DNA from 4 places in the Rhizobium sp. 'Codium 1' genome. Region 1 is predicted to be linked to each of the others. Evidence: predicted binding sites of a transcription regulator. Region 1 holds the regulator's gene; each other region holds the start of a gene.
What was found. Region 1 encodes LexA, which represses DNA repair genes until DNA is damaged. Its sites were predicted from a motif close to TGTTCNNNNTGTGTTCNG; they were not measured.
Positions count from the first base shown of each region.

Region 2: LJE98_RS10815 (ImuA family protein) is a predicted target of LexA. The motif match lies at 1,858-1,875, and genes of this name have one in related genera.
Region 3: LJE98_RS03690 (YifB family Mg chelatase-like AAA ATPase) is a predicted target of LexA. The motif match lies at 2,670-2,687, and genes of this name have one in related genera.
Region 4: recA (recombinase RecA) is a predicted target of LexA. The motif match lies at 1,835-1,852, and genes of this name have one in related genera.

Region 1 is NZ_JAJGPW010000004.1:28,337-32,527, reverse strand. It holds gene LJE98_RS11780 (VOC family protein) at 1-450, opposite strand, end outside; gene LJE98_RS11775 (DUF1003 domain-containing protein) at 470-1,018, opposite strand; gene lexA (transcriptional repressor LexA) at 1,226-1,942, shown strand; gene LJE98_RS11765 (ComEC/Rec2 family competence protein) at 1,936-4,146, opposite strand.
Region 2 is NZ_JAJGPW010000003.1:287,441-291,631, forward strand. It holds gene LJE98_RS10800 (rhodanese-like domain-containing protein) at 1-27, opposite strand, end outside; gene ftrA (transcriptional regulator FtrA) at 124-1,197, shown strand; gene LJE98_RS10810 (metallopeptidase family protein) at 1,293-1,736, opposite strand; gene LJE98_RS10815 (ImuA family protein) at 1,896-2,822, shown strand; gene LJE98_RS10820 (Y-family DNA polymerase) at 2,863-4,191, shown strand, end outside.
Region 3 is NZ_JAJGPW010000001.1:774,779-778,969, forward strand. It holds gene LJE98_RS03685 (HWE histidine kinase domain-containing protein) at 1-1,015, shown strand, start outside; gene LJE98_RS03690 (YifB family Mg chelatase-like AAA ATPase) at 1,047-2,576, opposite strand; gene gshB (glutathione synthase) at 2,769-3,716, opposite strand; gene LJE98_RS03700 (cupin domain-containing protein) at 3,814-4,191, opposite strand, start outside.
Region 4 is NZ_JAJGPW010000004.1:313,808-317,998, forward strand. It holds gene alaS (alanine--tRNA ligase) at 1-466, opposite strand, end outside; gene recA (recombinase RecA) at 620-1,708, opposite strand; gene LJE98_RS13095 (carbohydrate kinase family protein) at 1,951-2,895, shown strand; gene LJE98_RS13100 (pseudouridine-5'-phosphate glycosidase) at 2,924-3,850, shown strand; gene cckA (cell cycle histidine kinase CckA) at 3,942-4,191, opposite strand, start outside.

The DNA of each region.
Region 1 (4,191 bases):
CGAACGCAGGTCGGCCGCAAAGGCGAGCCGGAAAGCCCCCTCCGCCGATCGCCCATCAGGGAATCGGAACTGCCGGGAAAATTCGAGAACGGGCCCGCCGCTCTGTCCCTCATCGCGATACCGCCTATCATCTGCAGTTGCATCGTCCGTCTTCACGACGATCGCCGAGAGGCCTTCGCCACGGCGAAAGCGGAAGGCGAGATCGCGTGCGACAAACACATTGCCGATGCGTGCAGCCTCAAGGCAGTCTTCTCGGCTGCCGACGGCCAGGGGCTCCAGATAGGTATCATCTGCAAAAAAGACGCAGGCGTTCTCGGTCCCAAACGGATGGCGGGCATCGGCCGCAACCGTGAAGCCGAGGCGGCTCATCCGATCGCGGGAGGTTTCGAGATCCACGACCGGGAGGACGAGATGATCGATGGCGCGGGGGGACGTGATGGGATTGGACATATTTCTCTCGAGTTTTGCGTCAGATTTGGGAATTGCGCGGCTGGATTGAAAGGGTTTCGAGCGTCTGGCGCAATGCGTCGATTTGCTGCCGCGCTTCGCGCAATTCCTTCAGTACCTGTTCGTCGATCTTGTGATGAAGGGCCAGAACCTCGATCTCTGCCTTGAGGTTGATCTCATAATCCTTTGCCGCCATGAACCGATCGCGCTCGGCCTGACGGTTCTGGCTCATCATGATGATCGGGGCCTGGATCGCGGCCAGCATGGACAGGAGAAGGTTGAGGAAGATGAACGGATAAGGGTCGAGGGAGCGCGTCGCGAGAACCACGGTGTTGAGAACCACCCAGGCCACGAAAAGCACCATGAAGGCGATGATGAAGCCCCAGGAGCCACCCACCCTCGCAATGCCGTCTGCCAATCGTTGCCCGACGGTCGCATGGGCTAGGAAATCCTCGCCGGCATTGGTCGAAACCGTGCGGCGCTCCCGAGCCCGCTTCAGCACCTTCTTTTCCGCAGAAGAGAGATCGGATTGCGTCTTCCCCAAAACGAGTTTTTCAATGTCCTTGAGCATTCGTCTTATTCCCCGAGAAAGGTCCGCTGGCCTTTGAGAGTATCCGCTCTTTGCATTGCAGCGGTACAAAATCGGACTGTTTCATGACCTGCACATCAGGCCATCGCATTTTCTCACCGGCTCTTCACGAAAATTTATCCCCTTGCGGAACACAAATGGAACAGATAGTGTCTGTTCTGTATTTGTTTCACCTCAGGGGCACCGCATATGCTGACGCGCAAGCAACAGGAACTGCTTCTCTTCATCCACGAGCGGATGAAAGAATCGGGCGTCCCGCCTTCCTTCGACGAGATGAAGGACGCGCTGGATCTCGCATCGAAATCCGGCATCCATCGACTGATCACGGCGCTCGAGGAACGCGGCTTCATCCGCCGGTTGCCGAATCGAGCTCGCGCCCTTGAGGTTATCAAACTGCCGGAAGCCTATTCTCCGAGCATGCAGCCCCGTCGCGGTTTTGCCCCGAGCGTGATCGAAGGCAGTCTTGGCAAGGCACCGCCAGCGCCAGCACTCACCAAACAGCCGGTTGAAGACAGGAGTTCTTCTATCTCGGTTCCCGTCATGGGCCGTATTGCGGCTGGCGTACCGATCTCTGCAATCCAGAACAATACGCATGACATTACCGTGCCGGCCGAGATGATCGGCTCCGGTGATCACTACGCCCTCGAGGTGAAGGGCGATTCGATGATCGAAGCCGGGATTCTCGACGGTGATACCGTCATCATCCGCAATGCGTCCAATGCCAATCCCGGGGACATCATCGTGGCGCTCGTCGACGACGAGGAAGCAACATTGAAGCGGTTCCGCCGGCGTGGCGCGTCGATCGCGCTGGAGGCCGCCAATCCGGCCTATGAAACGCGAATCTTCCCGCCGGATCGGGTCAAGATCCAGGGCAAGCTGGTCGGCCTCATCCGCCGCTATCACTGAGCGTCAGCTGTCGGTGACAGTGGTTGCGCCGTCATCCGGCTTTCTGATGCTTGGGGGATGGTGTGTTCGTCTGCCGCTGATGCCGTGCGCCAGTCGTAGAGGCGGTGTTGCGTCCACGGTCTCGGCTTCCCCTCGAAAGATGTTCTGATCACCAGGTGCTGCGGCGCGTCTGCAAGGCCGGAAATTTCGACAGCGCCGGTGGCCCTGAGGCTGCTTTGTGACAGAAGCGCCGCGCCCGAGCGGCAGGCGGTCAATCGCGTGCGAGCCGCCAGAACGACGACATCGGCAAGGTCGCAGCCAACCCCGACCAGGTCGGGACGGTCGAGGGTCATCAGCAGTTTCCCCGTGTCCATCCGGGCGACGCAGACCTGCTTGATGCAGGTGAAGCGGTCCATCCTGGCAGATTTGGTCAACTGATCGAGAAGCGTTGCAGCAGCCGATCGCTGCGCTGCGCTCCAGGTCTCTCCGGTTCGCCAGTCAGGTGGCGCTGGCAATTCGCCAATCGTAAGCATTAGGGGCGGCATCGTCGTCTCGACATCCAGCACCGGTCGCCATTGGTCGAAGATGAAGGCCGGCGGCCGAGTTCGATTGGTGGCGAGGGTCCGTGCGGCGCCGTCACCGCTCCAGAGCGCCACCAGTCGCGCATCCTCGCTGATCATCAGTTCACCGGGCTCCTGTCTCGGCCCGAGCCATGTCGCAACGAGCGTCACCGCGATCAGGACGGTTCCTGCATGTCTGAGACTGCTGCGAAACAGCGTCAGCAGGAGCATGCCGGTGATCGTTCCGAGCATGAACCAGCCGGGAAGGCGCGGAAAGACGTAACCTCCACCCCAGCTGGAAACCATGTAGGCGACATGCAGAACCAGTTCGAGCCCCTGCCCCATGATCCAGAAGAAGGGCGCGTCAAGACCGAAGGGCATGAGCAGCATGGCAATGAAGCCTGCCGGCATGACCACCAGCGAAATCAGCGGCATGGCGGCGAGGTTGGCTTCAAGTCCATGGGTCGACAGGCGGTGAAAATGGGTGATGGCAAAGATCGCAGTGGCCAGTCCGCCGATCAGGGATGTCGCCAGAGTACCGCCGATGAGTTTTCCGCCGCCCGCAGCAACGCGCAGGCCGAGTGACCGTATCGGCGGCAGGATGGCGCGTGGCCGGGAGCGCCAGCCGGCATAGCCGGCGATCAGGCCGGCAGTGGCCGCAAAGGACATCTGGAAACTCGGCCCCATCACAGCCGAAGGCTGTACGACAAGAATGGCTGTTGCAGCCAGGGCCAGGTTGCGCAGGCTGACGGCCGGACGGTCGAAGAGAACTGCAGCCAGCATGATGGCGGTCATCAGATAGGCACGCAGCGCGGAGACCTGATAGCCGGAAATGAGCACATAGCCGGTCGTGGCAATCAACGCGCCCGCAGCCGCGATCTTCTTGATCGGATGTCGCTCGGCCAGCGCCGGCACGAGGCTGAGCAGACCGCGCAGGCCGACGAAAAATATGCCGGCGGCGAGGGCCATGTTGAGACCCGAGATTGCGGTGATATGGGCAAGGCCCGAAACCCGAAGCGCCTCGGTCGCAGCGGTCGACATGGAGCGACGCTCTCCCGTGATGATCGAGGCGGCAAAGGCGCCAGGATCGCCTGGAATGACTGAGCGGATGCGATTCGAGATCCGGTCCCGCAGGGAGAACAATGCCGCATCGAAGCGCGCGACCAACCCGGCTCCATTATCCTCTTCGGCCAGCTTCGCCTGAGGCGGACCGAGAAAGAAACCGACAGCGCCGATCCCAGAGAAATAGCTTTGAAAGGCAAAGTCGTTCAGACCGGGCAAGGCGGGACCCGACGGTGGCGAGAGCCGCGCCCGCCCGCTCAGCCAGTCGCCGATCGCAGCCGGTGCATGTTTGCTGCGTGCCAGCAGAGTGACCCTTTCAGGCGGCCGCCGCACGGTAGGCTCCACCGTCCCCGTCAGCCTCAGCGTATAGCGCCACTCGCCGGCCGCGCCTTGCTCCCTGCGCTCGACGATACCGGTCACGGTGGTGACGAGCGGCTGGTCGATGATGACGGTCGAAACGCGCCTCGCCTCCCACTCCGCAAGCAGCATGCCCACGACAGCAAGGCAGACGCTCCAGAGAATCAGAGTTGACGCCGTGTCCCGCGTCGACCGCGACAGCGCAAACAGGAGAGCAAGCACAAGCGGAGCAAGGACCGGCGCCAAGGGTGGACTCGACCAAGAAAACCAGATTGCAGCGCCGGCGCCGAG
Region 2 (4,191 bases), on a different contig from region 1:
GGGGATTTCACTCACAAGGCTCGACATGGCAGCATCCTTTCATTCGAACGATGAAAGAACGTTGCATTTTTGCCAGCTTTGATGAAACTGGCTTGAATGACAACATGCGTAAAGATCACGCCAATGGCGCAACATCATCGCGGTAACGACGCAGACGGGTACGGAACTGACGGGTCGATCGATGCGCCTCTGTCCGAAGACCCACGGCAGACTTCGCCTTTCGCCATCTCGCCGCTCATCGGCCCACGCGTCGTGACGCTGGCCTATGATGGCCTCTGCACCTTCGAATTCGGCGTCGCCGCGGAAGTCTTCGGTCTCGCACGACCCGAAATGGGGGAAGGCTGGTATCGTCATGCGACGGCAGCCATCGAAGCCGGACCTTTGCGCGCAGCCGGCGGACTGACCGTGATGGCAACCGGCGGGTTGGCGCTCCTCGAAGAAGCGGATCTGATCGTCGTGCCCGGCTGGCGTGGGATCGACGAGCCTGTCCCGAAGACGCTGCTTCAGGCCTTGCGCGCCGCGTATAGCCGAGGCGCCCGGCTGATGTCACTTTGCTCCGGTGTTGCAGTGCTTGCCGCCACCGGACTGCTCGACGGTCGCCGTGCCACCACGCATTGGCGCTATGCCGATGCGATTGCGGCACGCCATCCCGAAATCCGCCTCGATCCGGATGTGCTCTATGTCGATGAGGGTGAGATCCTGACCGCCGCCGGAAGCGCGGCCGGCATTGATCTCTGCCTGCATGTCGTCCGCCGCGATTTTGGCGCAGAGGCGGCCAACAGCGTCGCCCGGCGCCTCGTGGTTCCCCCTCATCGGGAAGGCGGCCAGGCACAATTCATCGTCAGGCCGGTGCCGCAGGAGCGCGAGGGTCAACGGCTCAGCCCCCTGATCGACTGGATCGACGCCAATCTGCAGCGTGAGGTGACGCTCGCCGAAATGGCTGCACGGGCCGGCATGAGTACACGGACATTCCAGCGCCGGTTCCGTGACGCGACCGGCACGAGCCCGGGGGAGTTTCTGCTTGCCCGCAGGCTGCGCCACGCCTGCGATCTTCTGGAACGGCAGGCAAGGCTGTCGCTCGATGACATTGCAGTCGCCGCGGGCTTCGGCACGCCGGCGACGCTGCGTCACCATTTTCGCACCCGCCTCTCCACAAGCCCTGCAGCTTATCGAGCCCGTTTTGCACAGGGATCCTGAGATGGCTTCGCTGGCGCACAGGGAAATATCAGCCGCAAAGAAATGGAGCCTGTAGTGGCGGCGATCCACAAACATCCCGGAATCGCGGCGCGATTTCACCGTTCGGCGGATGCAGCCTCTTCGGCGCTTTCCTCGATCCGCTCCATATCATCGTCGGACAGGCCGAAATGATGGCCGATTTCGTGGATCAGCACATGAGTGATGATGTCACCCAGCGTCTCCTCGTTCTCGGCCCAATAGTCGAGGATCGGCCGGCGATAGAGCGTGATCCGGTTCGGCATCGTGCCCGTTTCCATGGAAAATCGCTCGGACAGACCCTGACCCTCGAAGAGGCCCAGAAGGTCGAAAGGCGTTTCGAGCGCCATGTCTTCGAACACTTCATCCGTCGGAAAGTCGGTGATCTCGATGATGAGATCCTTGCTCAGGTCGCGGAATTCTTGCGGCAGGTGGCCATAGGCCTCAATCGCCAGCGACTCGAACGTGCTGATCGTCGGGGCGTGCCGTTCATGCCAATCCTCGCTCTGGTCTATGCGGGCCATGAATACTCCTTACTGACCGCAGATATAGGATGTTTGCAGCGGCATTTCGAGAGTGAATTCAACAGAGGAATAAATTCTCATTTGAATCGGGTTGACTCTCGCGCAAAGCTCTGGAATCCATAGGAACAAATAGAGAACAATTCATCAGGAGAGATCGTCATGGGCGAGGGCCCTCAGGCGCGGGAGACGCTTTTTGCCTTGCGAGAGGCAATTGCCCGGATCGAGGGAAAGCCGGACCATGCCGCACGCCTGACAGCCGGCCTACACCCGGAGGCAGGTGAAGCGACACCAGAGGAGAGGCTGGAGAGACAGGGGCTCTTTGATGGCATGATGGACGAAATCCTTGCCCCGGGTACTTTGGTCGAACTCAGGGGTCTCCGGTTACAGCAGGCAGGCTCTGTGGCCGGCTTCGGCCTGGCCCTTGCCCTCATGGCTGCGGAAAAGAACGCGAAGGCAAGGCAGCGCCTGCTCTTGGTCGCCGACCCCCATGTCGTGCGCGAAGCCGGCCTTGCCTATGCACCCGGCCTCCACGACTTCGGCATGTCAACTGCCGGACTGGTTCATGCCCTGCCGCGCCGCATCGAGGATGCGTTGTGGCTCGCCGAGGCAGCCCTCACCTCGCGCGCCTTTTCCACCGTGCTTCTCGAAGTGCACGGCAATCCAAAGAAATTCGGCCTCACCGAGAGCCGGCGCCTGAGTCTCAAGGCGCGTGCTACCGGTGGAAGGCTTCTGATCCTCCGCCAGGCCGGCGAGGAAGAGGCTTCCAGCGCTTTTCTTCGCCTGTCTGTCGAACCCGCGCCGGCGGCGGCGCGCCATCTCGCCGACGGATCCCTGCTAAGCGGCAGCATCGGGTCTCCCGTCTTTCGCATCACCCCTGAGAAATCCCGCATCCCGGGCTCACCCGAACTCATTCTGGAGTGGAATTCCGATGACCGCCGCCTTCACCTTTTCGAACAGTTCCAACCATCCGGCCTCGGATCGCCGCATTCTGTCGCTCTTTTTCCCAAAGCTTCCGACCGACCGCATCGCCAGGCGGCGCTGGGGTCTCTCCTGGCGTTTGCTCCACGCCTCGACCGCGCATCCTGAACGTCCCCCGCTGGCCTGTGCCGGCCGGATCGCCAATGCCATGCGCATCACGGCACTGGATGAAACGGCGGAAAGCTTTGGCCTTCGGACCGGCCAGGGACTGGCGGAAGCCCGTGCCATTTGTCCGAGCCTCGATGTGGTGGAGGCGGATCCTGCCGCAGACCGCGCACTGCTCGGCGCCGTCGCCGACTGGTGCGACCGTTATACACCGCTGGTGGCGCTGGACGGCGACGACGGCCTGATGCTTGATATCACCGGCTGCGCGCATCTCTTCGGCGGCGAAGAAAGGCTGGTCGAGGATGTAGATCGCCGCCTGACCGCCTTCGGCCTTGCCGTCCGCATCTCGGTTGGTCCGACGCCGGGTCTGGCCCGTGCCTGCAGCCGCTTTGGCGGCCCGAGGCATATTGCAGCCTCAGAGTCCTCGGCAGCGCTCGCCCCCCTGCCGACCGTCGCTCTGCGGCTCCAATCCCAAACAGTGATGGATCTCGCCCGTGTCGGCCTGAAGACGGTTGGCGACCTTCTCGCGGCTCCGCGACCGCCGATCACCCGCCGTTTCGGGCGGGAACCGATGCTCCGCCTCGACCAGGCCCTTGGACGCGAGGGTGAGCCGATCTCACCCAGGCGCCATCTGCCGCTGCTGTCGGCCGAACGACGGCTCGCGGAACCGATCATGACAGAGGATCAGGTAATCGATCTCGCCGGTCGCCTCGCTGCGGGCCTGAAGACCTCGCTGGAGGCCCGTGGCGAAGGGGGCCGGCTGTTTGAGCTTCTCGTCTTCCGGGTCGACGGCCGGGTCTTCCGCATCGAGGTCGGCGCCTCGGCTCCCTTGCGCGACATCGCGCGCATCAAGGCACTGTTCGAGGAGCGACTTTCTGTCCTGCACGACGATCTCGAGGCTGGTTTCGGCTTCGAACTCGTCCGCCTCAATGTTCTCCTGAGCGAGACTTACGACACAAGCCAGGCCGAACTTGCCAGCGAGGAGGACAATCGCGAAGACCTCACGCGGTTCCTCGATCAGGTTTCGGCCCGTTTGGGTGAACGCGCACTCCGTCTGCCCGTGCCGCTTGCCAGCCATTGGCCGGAGAGAGCGTCGATCCATGCACCGACCACCGATGCGCTGAAGGAACTCGACCGTCCGCCAGCGCGAACAGAAGTGGTCGCGAGACCGGTTCGAGGCCTGCGCCCCTTGCGCCTGCTCGATCGTCCCGAACAGGTCGAGGTGATGTCCGCCGTTCCGGACGGCCCGCCGGCGAGCTTTCGCTGGCGCCGTGTCCAGCGGCGCATCCTGCGGGCGGAGGGGCCGGAACGCCTTGCCCCGGAATGGTGGGTCGATGGCGAGGACGCCCCGCCCCGGGATTATTTCCGCATC
Region 3 (4,191 bases), on a different contig from region 1:
GGTGCAGGAGCGACATTCCCCCAGCGGCCTCGTCGCCACCTATGTGGCGAGCCTCATCGTCTTCGTTATCGCCCTTGCCATCAGGGCATGGTTCGATCCCGTCCTGCCCGCCGGATTTCCCTTCCTGACATTCTTCCCGGCCGTCATCATTTGCGGCTTCGTCTTCGGGCTGAGGCAAGGCCTGATGGTGGCGGCACTATCCGGCATTTCGGCCTGGTATTTCTTCATCAGCCCCGGACGGTTCGATTTTTCCATGGGGACGCTTCTCGCCATGGGGCTTTACCTGTTTGTGGTGGCGACCGACCTGACACTAATCTATCTCGTCACGAGGGCCTATCGCCAGGAGATGACCACGCGCGAGGAGATCCAGCGGCTTGCCGAACAGCAGGAGGTGATGGCGCAGGAGCTCGACCATCGGCTCAAGAACATCTTCGCCACCATCAACGCGATCATCAGCCTCTCGCTCAAGAACGCCTCCAGCGCCGACGAGCTCGCCGCGCGGCTGCGCGACCGGCTGACCGCGCTTGGCCGGTCCAACCTTTTGTTGCGAGGCTTGCGCGAAGGCGAAGACGCCTCGCTGCAAAGCGTCGTCTTCCAGGCGCTCGAACCCTTCGCCATTGTCGGCACGCCGCGCTTTTCCGCCAGCGGACCGCGCGTCCCGATCGGCGGCCAGACCGTTGTCGTGCTCAGTCTCATCCTGCACGAACTCGGAACGAATGCCGCGAAATATGGGGCACTCAGCGTGCAGGGCGGCCACGTCGCCCTCGACTGGTCGGTCGAGACACATGCAGAACCGGCCGAGCAACTGGTGATCACCTGGCGCGAGAGCGGCGGACCGGTCCCCTCCCCACCCCTGGCCGGCGGCGGCGGCTTCGGCTCGACGCTGATGAAACGCGTCATTGCCGGCGTGCGCGGACAGACCGAAATCACCTATCCGGAAACGGGTGCGGTGATCCGCATGATGCTGCCGGTCGACATGTTGCGCCCGACAGAAGGGCCGCCCGCCGAGCATTGAGGCTCTATCGCCGTCCTGCCCGGCCTCCACATCAGGCTGCCGTTGCAAGCCTCTCGGACGCGATGCGGTAGGAGATCGCTTCGGCCAAGTGAATGCGCCCCAGGATTTCAGCGCCGTCGAGGTCGGCAAGCGTCCGGGCGACCTTCAGCACTCTGTGGTATCCACGCGCCGAGAAGCGGAACTTGTCGGCCGCATCACGCAAGAGCTGGAGGCCCGAGGCATCCGGTTCGGCCAGCGTTTCGATCAAGGCCGTCGAGCAGCGGGCATTGGTGCTGACTGCGAGACCAAGCCTTTCGAAACGATCCCGCTGCCGGGCGCGGGCCGCAGCGACGCGCCTGGCCACCTCTACGCTGCTTTCGGCCGTTCGCGGCCGGATCAAATCGCTGGCAGAGACCGCGGGAACGTCGATGCGGATATCGATGCGGTCCATCAATGGCCCGGAAATGCGGCCCTGATATTCGGCCTGACAGCGGATCCCGCGGGCGCAGACATGACCCGGCTCCCCCGCCATGCCGCAGCGGCAGGGATTCATCGCGGCGACCAGCTGGAAATCGGAGGGATAGGAGACGCGGTGGTTGGCGCGGGCGATGATGCATGCGCCATTCTCGAGCGGCTGGCGCAAGGCATCGAGCACCGGCGGCGCAAATTCCGGCAATTCGTCGAGGAACAGGATGCCGTGATGGGCGAGCGAGGCTTCACCGGGCTTTGCCCGCAGGCCGCCTCCGACAAGGGCTGCCATGGTGGCCGAGTGATGCGGCGTGCGGAACGGCCGCCGATCGGAGAGCTTGCCGCCGGAGAGCTGGCCGGCAATGGAATGGATCATCGACACTTCGAGCAGTTCGGACGGCGACAGCGGCGGGAGGATGGAGGGCAGACGCGCCGCCAGCATCGACTTTCCCGAACCGGGCGGGCCGACGAAAAGCAGATTGTGACCGCCGGCAGCGGCCACTTCCAGCGCGCGCTTGGCGCTTTCCTGCCCCTTGATGTCGGCGAGATCAGGCAGATTGGCGGCGGGTGCCCGCACCGAAGGCTCCGGTCGGGTGAGCACCTGCGTCCCCCGGAAATGATTGGCGAGCGCGATCAGGCTGCGCGGGGCGAGGATATCGACCTCGCTGCCGGCCCAGGCCGCTTCCGCGCCGCTATCGGCCGGGCAGATCAGCCCCTTGTCCATGGCATTGGCACTGATCGCTGCCGGCAATGCGCCGGCGATCGGGGCGATGGTGCCATCCAGGTTCAGCTCGCCGATAACCAGGAAGCCGGATAGCGCGTCCCCGGGGATCGCGCCGAGTGCGGCCATGAGGCCGAGCGCGATGGGCAAGTCGAAATGCGAGCCTTCCTTGGGAAGGTCCGCCGGCGCCAGATTGACCGTCACCCGCTTGGCCGGCAGTGCCAGACCGGAAGCGTGCAGCGCCGCCTGAACGCGCTCGCGGCTCTCGGCCACCGCCTTGTCGGGCAGACCGACGATCTGCATGCCCGTCTTGCCGGGCGCGACCATGACCTGAACCTCGACAGGCACGCCCTCAATACCCTGGAATGCAACCGTACTGATACGCGCTACCATTGCCCGCCCTCGCCGATCGACCTGAAACCGCCGGTGCAACTTCATATTGCGTGTGGCGACAGGAACAATCTCGCATAGGAGGCGATGATGCGCAAGAACATTTGCGGAACAGTCGCATCTTCAGATGGCGTTAGGTTGCAACCGTCGGGGCAATCCGGACAGGCCTGGAACTTCCAGCGGGGTTTCAGTCGGTCAGGTGCGCTTGCGCTCGATTGCATCCCAGAGAAGGGCCGCTATGTCGGCGCCGCCGAACTTCTTCACTTCGCGGATGCCGGTCGGCGATGTGACGTTGATCTCGGTCATGTAGTCGCCGATGACGTCGATGCCAACGAGCAGGAAGCCGCGTTCACGCAGGGCCGGTCCGATGCGGGCGCAGATTTCCCGCTCGCGCGCCGTCAGTTCGGTCGGCTCCGGTCTTCCGCCGGCATGCATGTTGGACCGGGCGTCGTGTTCGGCGGGTACCCGGTTGATTGCGCCCACCGGCTCGCCATCAACGAGGATGATACGCTTGTCGCCCTTGCGGACGGCCGGCAGATAGCCCTGAGCGATGAACGGCTCGCGGAACATCTGGCCGAACATTTCCATCAGCGAGGAGAAATTGCGGTCGTCGCGCGTCGAGTGGAAGACGCCGGCGCCGCCATTGCCGTAAAGCGGCTTCAGGATGATGTCGCCCTGCTCCTCGCGGAAGCGGGCGATCTCGGCCGGATCCTTCGTGATCAATGTCGGCGGCATCAGGTCAGCGAACTCGGTGACGAAGATCTTTTCCGGCGAATTGCGCACCCAGGCCGGATCGTTGACGACGAGCGTTTGGGGGTGGATGCGCTCGAGCAGGTGGGTGGCGGTGATATAGGCCATGTCGAAAGGCGGATCCTGGCGCAGCAGCACCACGTCCATGGACGAGAGATCCACCCGCTCGGCGGCGCCGAGGGTGAAGTGGTCGCCCTTGACGTCGCGCAGTTCCATCGGCTCGACGGTCGCATAAACCTTGCCGTCGCGCATCGACAGGCGCTCCGGCGTGTAGTGGAAAAGCTTGTAGCCGCGCGCCTGCGCTTCCAGGCTCATGGCGAAGGTGGAGTCGCCCGCGATGTTGATCGTGGATACATGGTCCATCTGGACCGTGACATTGGTAATCTTCGCCATGGGGTCTGTCTCCGTTCGGAAAGTCTCGGAGATTTAGGCCGTGCGGCGGGGGATAGCAACGCCGCGCGGCCTCAATTTTGCTGAACGAGGTTTCAGGTCAGAGTGCGGAATACTTACCACGCCTCAGCGCGTTGCGGATCCGGTAGAGTGTGGCGAGCGGTCCGGGGAAGGGTTTTCGCAGGAAGGCAACCTTGCGGACGTAATTGTCGACCCGCCACGTCGACCAGGTACCCTGGCGGAAGTAAGCGATGTCGCCTGCCCTCAGCATGCGCTGGCTTCCGTCCTCGCCGGTGACATGCACTTCGCCTTCCTGGATGACCACTGTTTCGTCCCAGCCGAAGAACCAGCGGAACTCGCCAGCGGTGCAATCCCAGACGGCCGTCAGGCTCGCCTCGTCGGTGCTTTGCGAATGCTCCCCGATACGCGCGAGCGGCGTGCCGCGAATGATCCAGTCCGCGTTGATGGGCGCTGCCTT
Region 4 (4,191 bases), 290 kb from region 1:
TCTTGATGCGGATGATCTTGTCGTCCGAAAGACCGGCGATCTTCTTCCACAGGCCATGCGCCTCGTCATCCGTATGGTAGACGGTCACCAGCAGGCGGTTGCGGTCGATGCCGAATTCCTTGGTGATCAGGTTCCAGGCGAGCTCGATCGCGCGTTCTTTGAAATAGTCGCCGAACGAGAAATTGCCAAGCATTTCGAAGAAGGTATGGTGGCGCGCGGTGTATCCGACATTGTCGAGGTCGTTGTGCTTGCCGCCGGCGCGCACGCATTTCTGCGCGGTCGCGGCCGTCGTGTAGGGACGCTGCTCCAGTCCGGTAAAGACGTTCTTGAACTGCACCATTCCGGCATTGGTGAACATCAGCGTCGGATCGTTGCGCGGCACCAGCGGACTGGAGGAAACGACCTCGTGACCGTTCGTCTTGAAGTAGTCGAGAAAAGTCGACCGGATGTCGTTTACACCGCTCATGTCACGCCCTTCATTCAGGCCGGGAAGCCGGCCAATTTGCAAAATCAATGGCTTTTATCGCCCGGCTTCCTCCCTGTCCAGCAGCCGCAACGAAAACCGGCCGCGTCTCCAGGGAAACGCGGCCGACAAATATCACAAAGGTGGACGACTGGCTTACGCCTCGTCGGCACCATCGCCGTCATTGGCGTCAGGCCCACCGTTCTGCAGGAATTTTTCCGCGATCAGACCGGCATTCTGGCGCAGCGCCATCTCGATCTCCTGGGCCATTGCCGGGTTGTCACGCAGGAACAGCTTGGCATTTTCACGCCCCTGACCGAGACGCTGGCTATTGTAGGAGAACCAGGCGCCCGCCTTCTCGACGATGCCGGCCTTGACCCCGAGATCAACGAGTTCGCCGGTCTTGGAGACGCCTTCGCCATACATGATGTCGAATTCGACCTGCTTGAAGGGAGGTGCCATCTTGTTCTTGACGACCTTGACGCGGGTCTGGTTGCCGACGACCTCTTCGCGATCCTTGACCGCACCGATGCGGCGGATGTCGAGACGAACCGAGGCATAGAACTTCAGTGCGTTACCGCCGGTCGTGGTTTCCGGCGAACCGAACATGACGCCGATCTTCATGCGGATCTGGTTGATGAAGATCACCATCGTCTTCGACTTGGAGATCGACGCGGTGAGCTTGCGCAGCGCCTGGCTCATAAGGCGGGCCTGCATGCCAGGCAGGCTATCGCCCATTTCGCCCTCGATTTCGGCGCGCGGAGTCAGCGCTGCGACCGAATCGACGACCAGCACGTCGATCGCACCGGAACGGACAAGCGTGTCAGTGATTTCAAGCGCCTGTTCACCGGTATCCGGCTGCGAGATCAGCAGGTTCTGCAGGTCGACACCCAGCTTTCGGGCATAGATCGGATCGAGCGCATGCTCGGCGTCGACGAAGGCGCAGATGCCGCCCTTCTTCTGGGCTTCGGCAATTGTCTGCAGCGCCAGCGTCGTCTTGCCCGAGCTTTCCGGCCCGTAAATTTCAACGATGCGGCCCTTCGGCAGGCCGCCAATGCCGAGCGCGATGTCGAGGCTGAGCGACCCCGTCGAGACCGTCTCGACTTCGACCACGCTCTCGTTCGCGCCGAGCTTCATGATCGAGCCCTTGCCGAACGACCGTTCGATCTGCGAGAGCGCCGCCTCCAATGCCTTGCTTTTATCCACCAATTTGTCCTCTACAAGCCGCAAAGAATTCTGTGCCATTCGATCCACCTTTAGGTTATTGAGGCCGCATAGGCAATGAAGCCGCCGATGAGCAACATGTACCCTTTTTGTTCTTGTTTTGCAAGCCTCCGCGAAGCAATTGATATCACATCGTTTTTGAACTCATGTTCGAAATATGTTCCGCGCGGGGCATCGACGTCGCGACAATGCCCTGTCGGGACCGTCGACAGAGCGGGCCTGCCGATTTCGATTCGTGAAATCCGGCCCGCGGAGAGGTGCACATGACCGTCGAAATCCTGGCAATCGGTGGCGCGCATATCGACCGCCGCGCACGCATCCTGGGGGATACAAAGCCCGGCGCCAGCAATCCCGGCGCATGGTTCGAGGAAGCCGGCGGCGGGGTTTTCAATGCAGCCTGCAATCTCTCGCGTCTCGGTCGTGCCGTCCGCCTGATTGCTCCCCGGGGGGGCGATGCGGCCGGCCAGATGGTGGCTGACGCGGCCAGCCGAGCAGGCCTTGAAGACCAGCCGGTGATGTTCCTGGATCGGGCGACCCCGAGCTACACAGCCATTCTGGAGCGCGACGGCAATCTGGTCATCGCGCTGGCCGACATGGCCTTGTATGACGCTTTCACGGCACGGCGACTGAAGGCGCGATCGCTGCGCGACAGCCTGGCGCTCGCGGGCCACGTCCTCACCGATGCGAACCTGCCGGCAGACACGCTGACCACGCTCGCGGCGTCCTGCCATGCGGCCGGAAAGGGCATATCCGCCATCGCCATTTCTCCCGCGAAAGTCATCAAGTTCCGGGCCGCCCTTCCCCATCTCAGCCATCTCTTCATGAACGGAGCCGAGGCCGAGGCGATTGCCGGCGAGCGGCCCGAAGGACCGGAAGACTGGCCGGCTCTGCTGCGCGCCAGGGGCCTCCGAGGCGGGACTGTGACCAGCGGCAGCGGTCCCACGATCGCCTTCGATCCCACCGGCATGGCGCTGATCGAACCCTTGCCGCTGGAAAAAATCGCCGATGTGACCGGTGCAGGCGATGCCTTTGCAGCCGGCTTCCTCGATGCGCGCCTGACCGGCGCATCTCTCGCTGAAGCCTTGCGACACGGCACCGCCAGTGCCGCGATCACCCTCGCATCACTGAACGCAACCGACGAAAACCTGTCGCAGGAGCGGCTGGCAAGCCAGTTGGCACTTGTCCCAGCCGCCCGTTTCCTGTCATGAGAACCTGAATTTCAAGCGGAAGCCCCCCATGACCCGTTCCATCTCTCCTCTCCTGCCGATCACCTATTCGAGTGAAGTCAGCGCCGCAAAGCAGCGCGGCGCCCCGATCGTGGCACTCGAATCGACCATCATCACCCATGGCATGCCCTATCCCGGCAATCTGCAAATGGCCCGCAGCGTCGAGGACATCGTTCGCCAGCAGGGCGCGGTTCCCGCGACCATCGCCGTCATCAAGGGCGTGCTGCATATCGGCCTCGAGCCGGCAGAGCTGGAAGCGCTGGCGCAGATGGAGCATGTCATGAAGCTCTCGCGCGCCGATCTGGCCTTCGCGATCGCCGAGCGCCGCAACGGAGCGACGACCGTCGCTGCGACCATGATCGCCGCCTATCGCGCCGGCATCCATGTTTTCGCCACCGGTGGCATCGGCGGCGTGCATCGCGGCGCGGAAGAGACCTTCGACATTTCAGCCGACCTGGAAGAGCTCGCCCGGACCGCCGTCATCGTCGTCTCGGCCGGCCCTAAAGCCATTCTCGACATCCCGAAGACGCTGGAAGTGCTCGAAACACGCGGCGTTCCCGTTGTCACCTTCGACAGCGAGGACTTCCCGGCCTTCTGGTCGCGCAGCTCCGGCCTCAAGAGCGTGCTCAACCTGCAGAGCCCGGCGGCCATCGCGAATTTCCAGAAGATGCGGGATCAGCTCGGCATCGACGGCGGTATGCTCATCGCCAATCCGGTTCCGGAATCCGACGAGATCCCACGCGAAGAGATGGAAATCTACATCAGCCGCGCACTTGCAAATGCCGAGCGCGACGAGATCGCCGGCAAGCAGGTCACCCCCTATTTGCTCGACAACATCTTCCACCTGACAGGTGGACGTTCGCTCAAGACCAATATCGCACTCGTCGAAAACAATGCGCGCCTCGCCGCCGAGATCGCCGTCGCCATGAACGGCTGACAGTCGGGATGACCCGAGAGAAAGAAGAACCCGCCGGAGCGATCCGGCGGGTTCTTTCAGTCTGCGATAGTCCATAGGCCTATGGAAGACCTCAGCCTTCGCCATCCAGCATTTCGCGCACGGCGACGGCGAGTTGCTTCAGCGAGAAGGGCTTGGGCAGGAAGCCGAACTTGGCATCCGCCGGCAGATTGCGGGCAAACGCGTCCTCGGCGTAGCCCGACACGAAGATGAACTTCAGGTCCGGATATGTCTTGCGCAGTTCGGTGAGCAGGGTGGGGCCGTCCATCTCGGGCATCACGACGTCGGAGACGACGATGTCCACCGCCCCGTTGAGTTCGTCC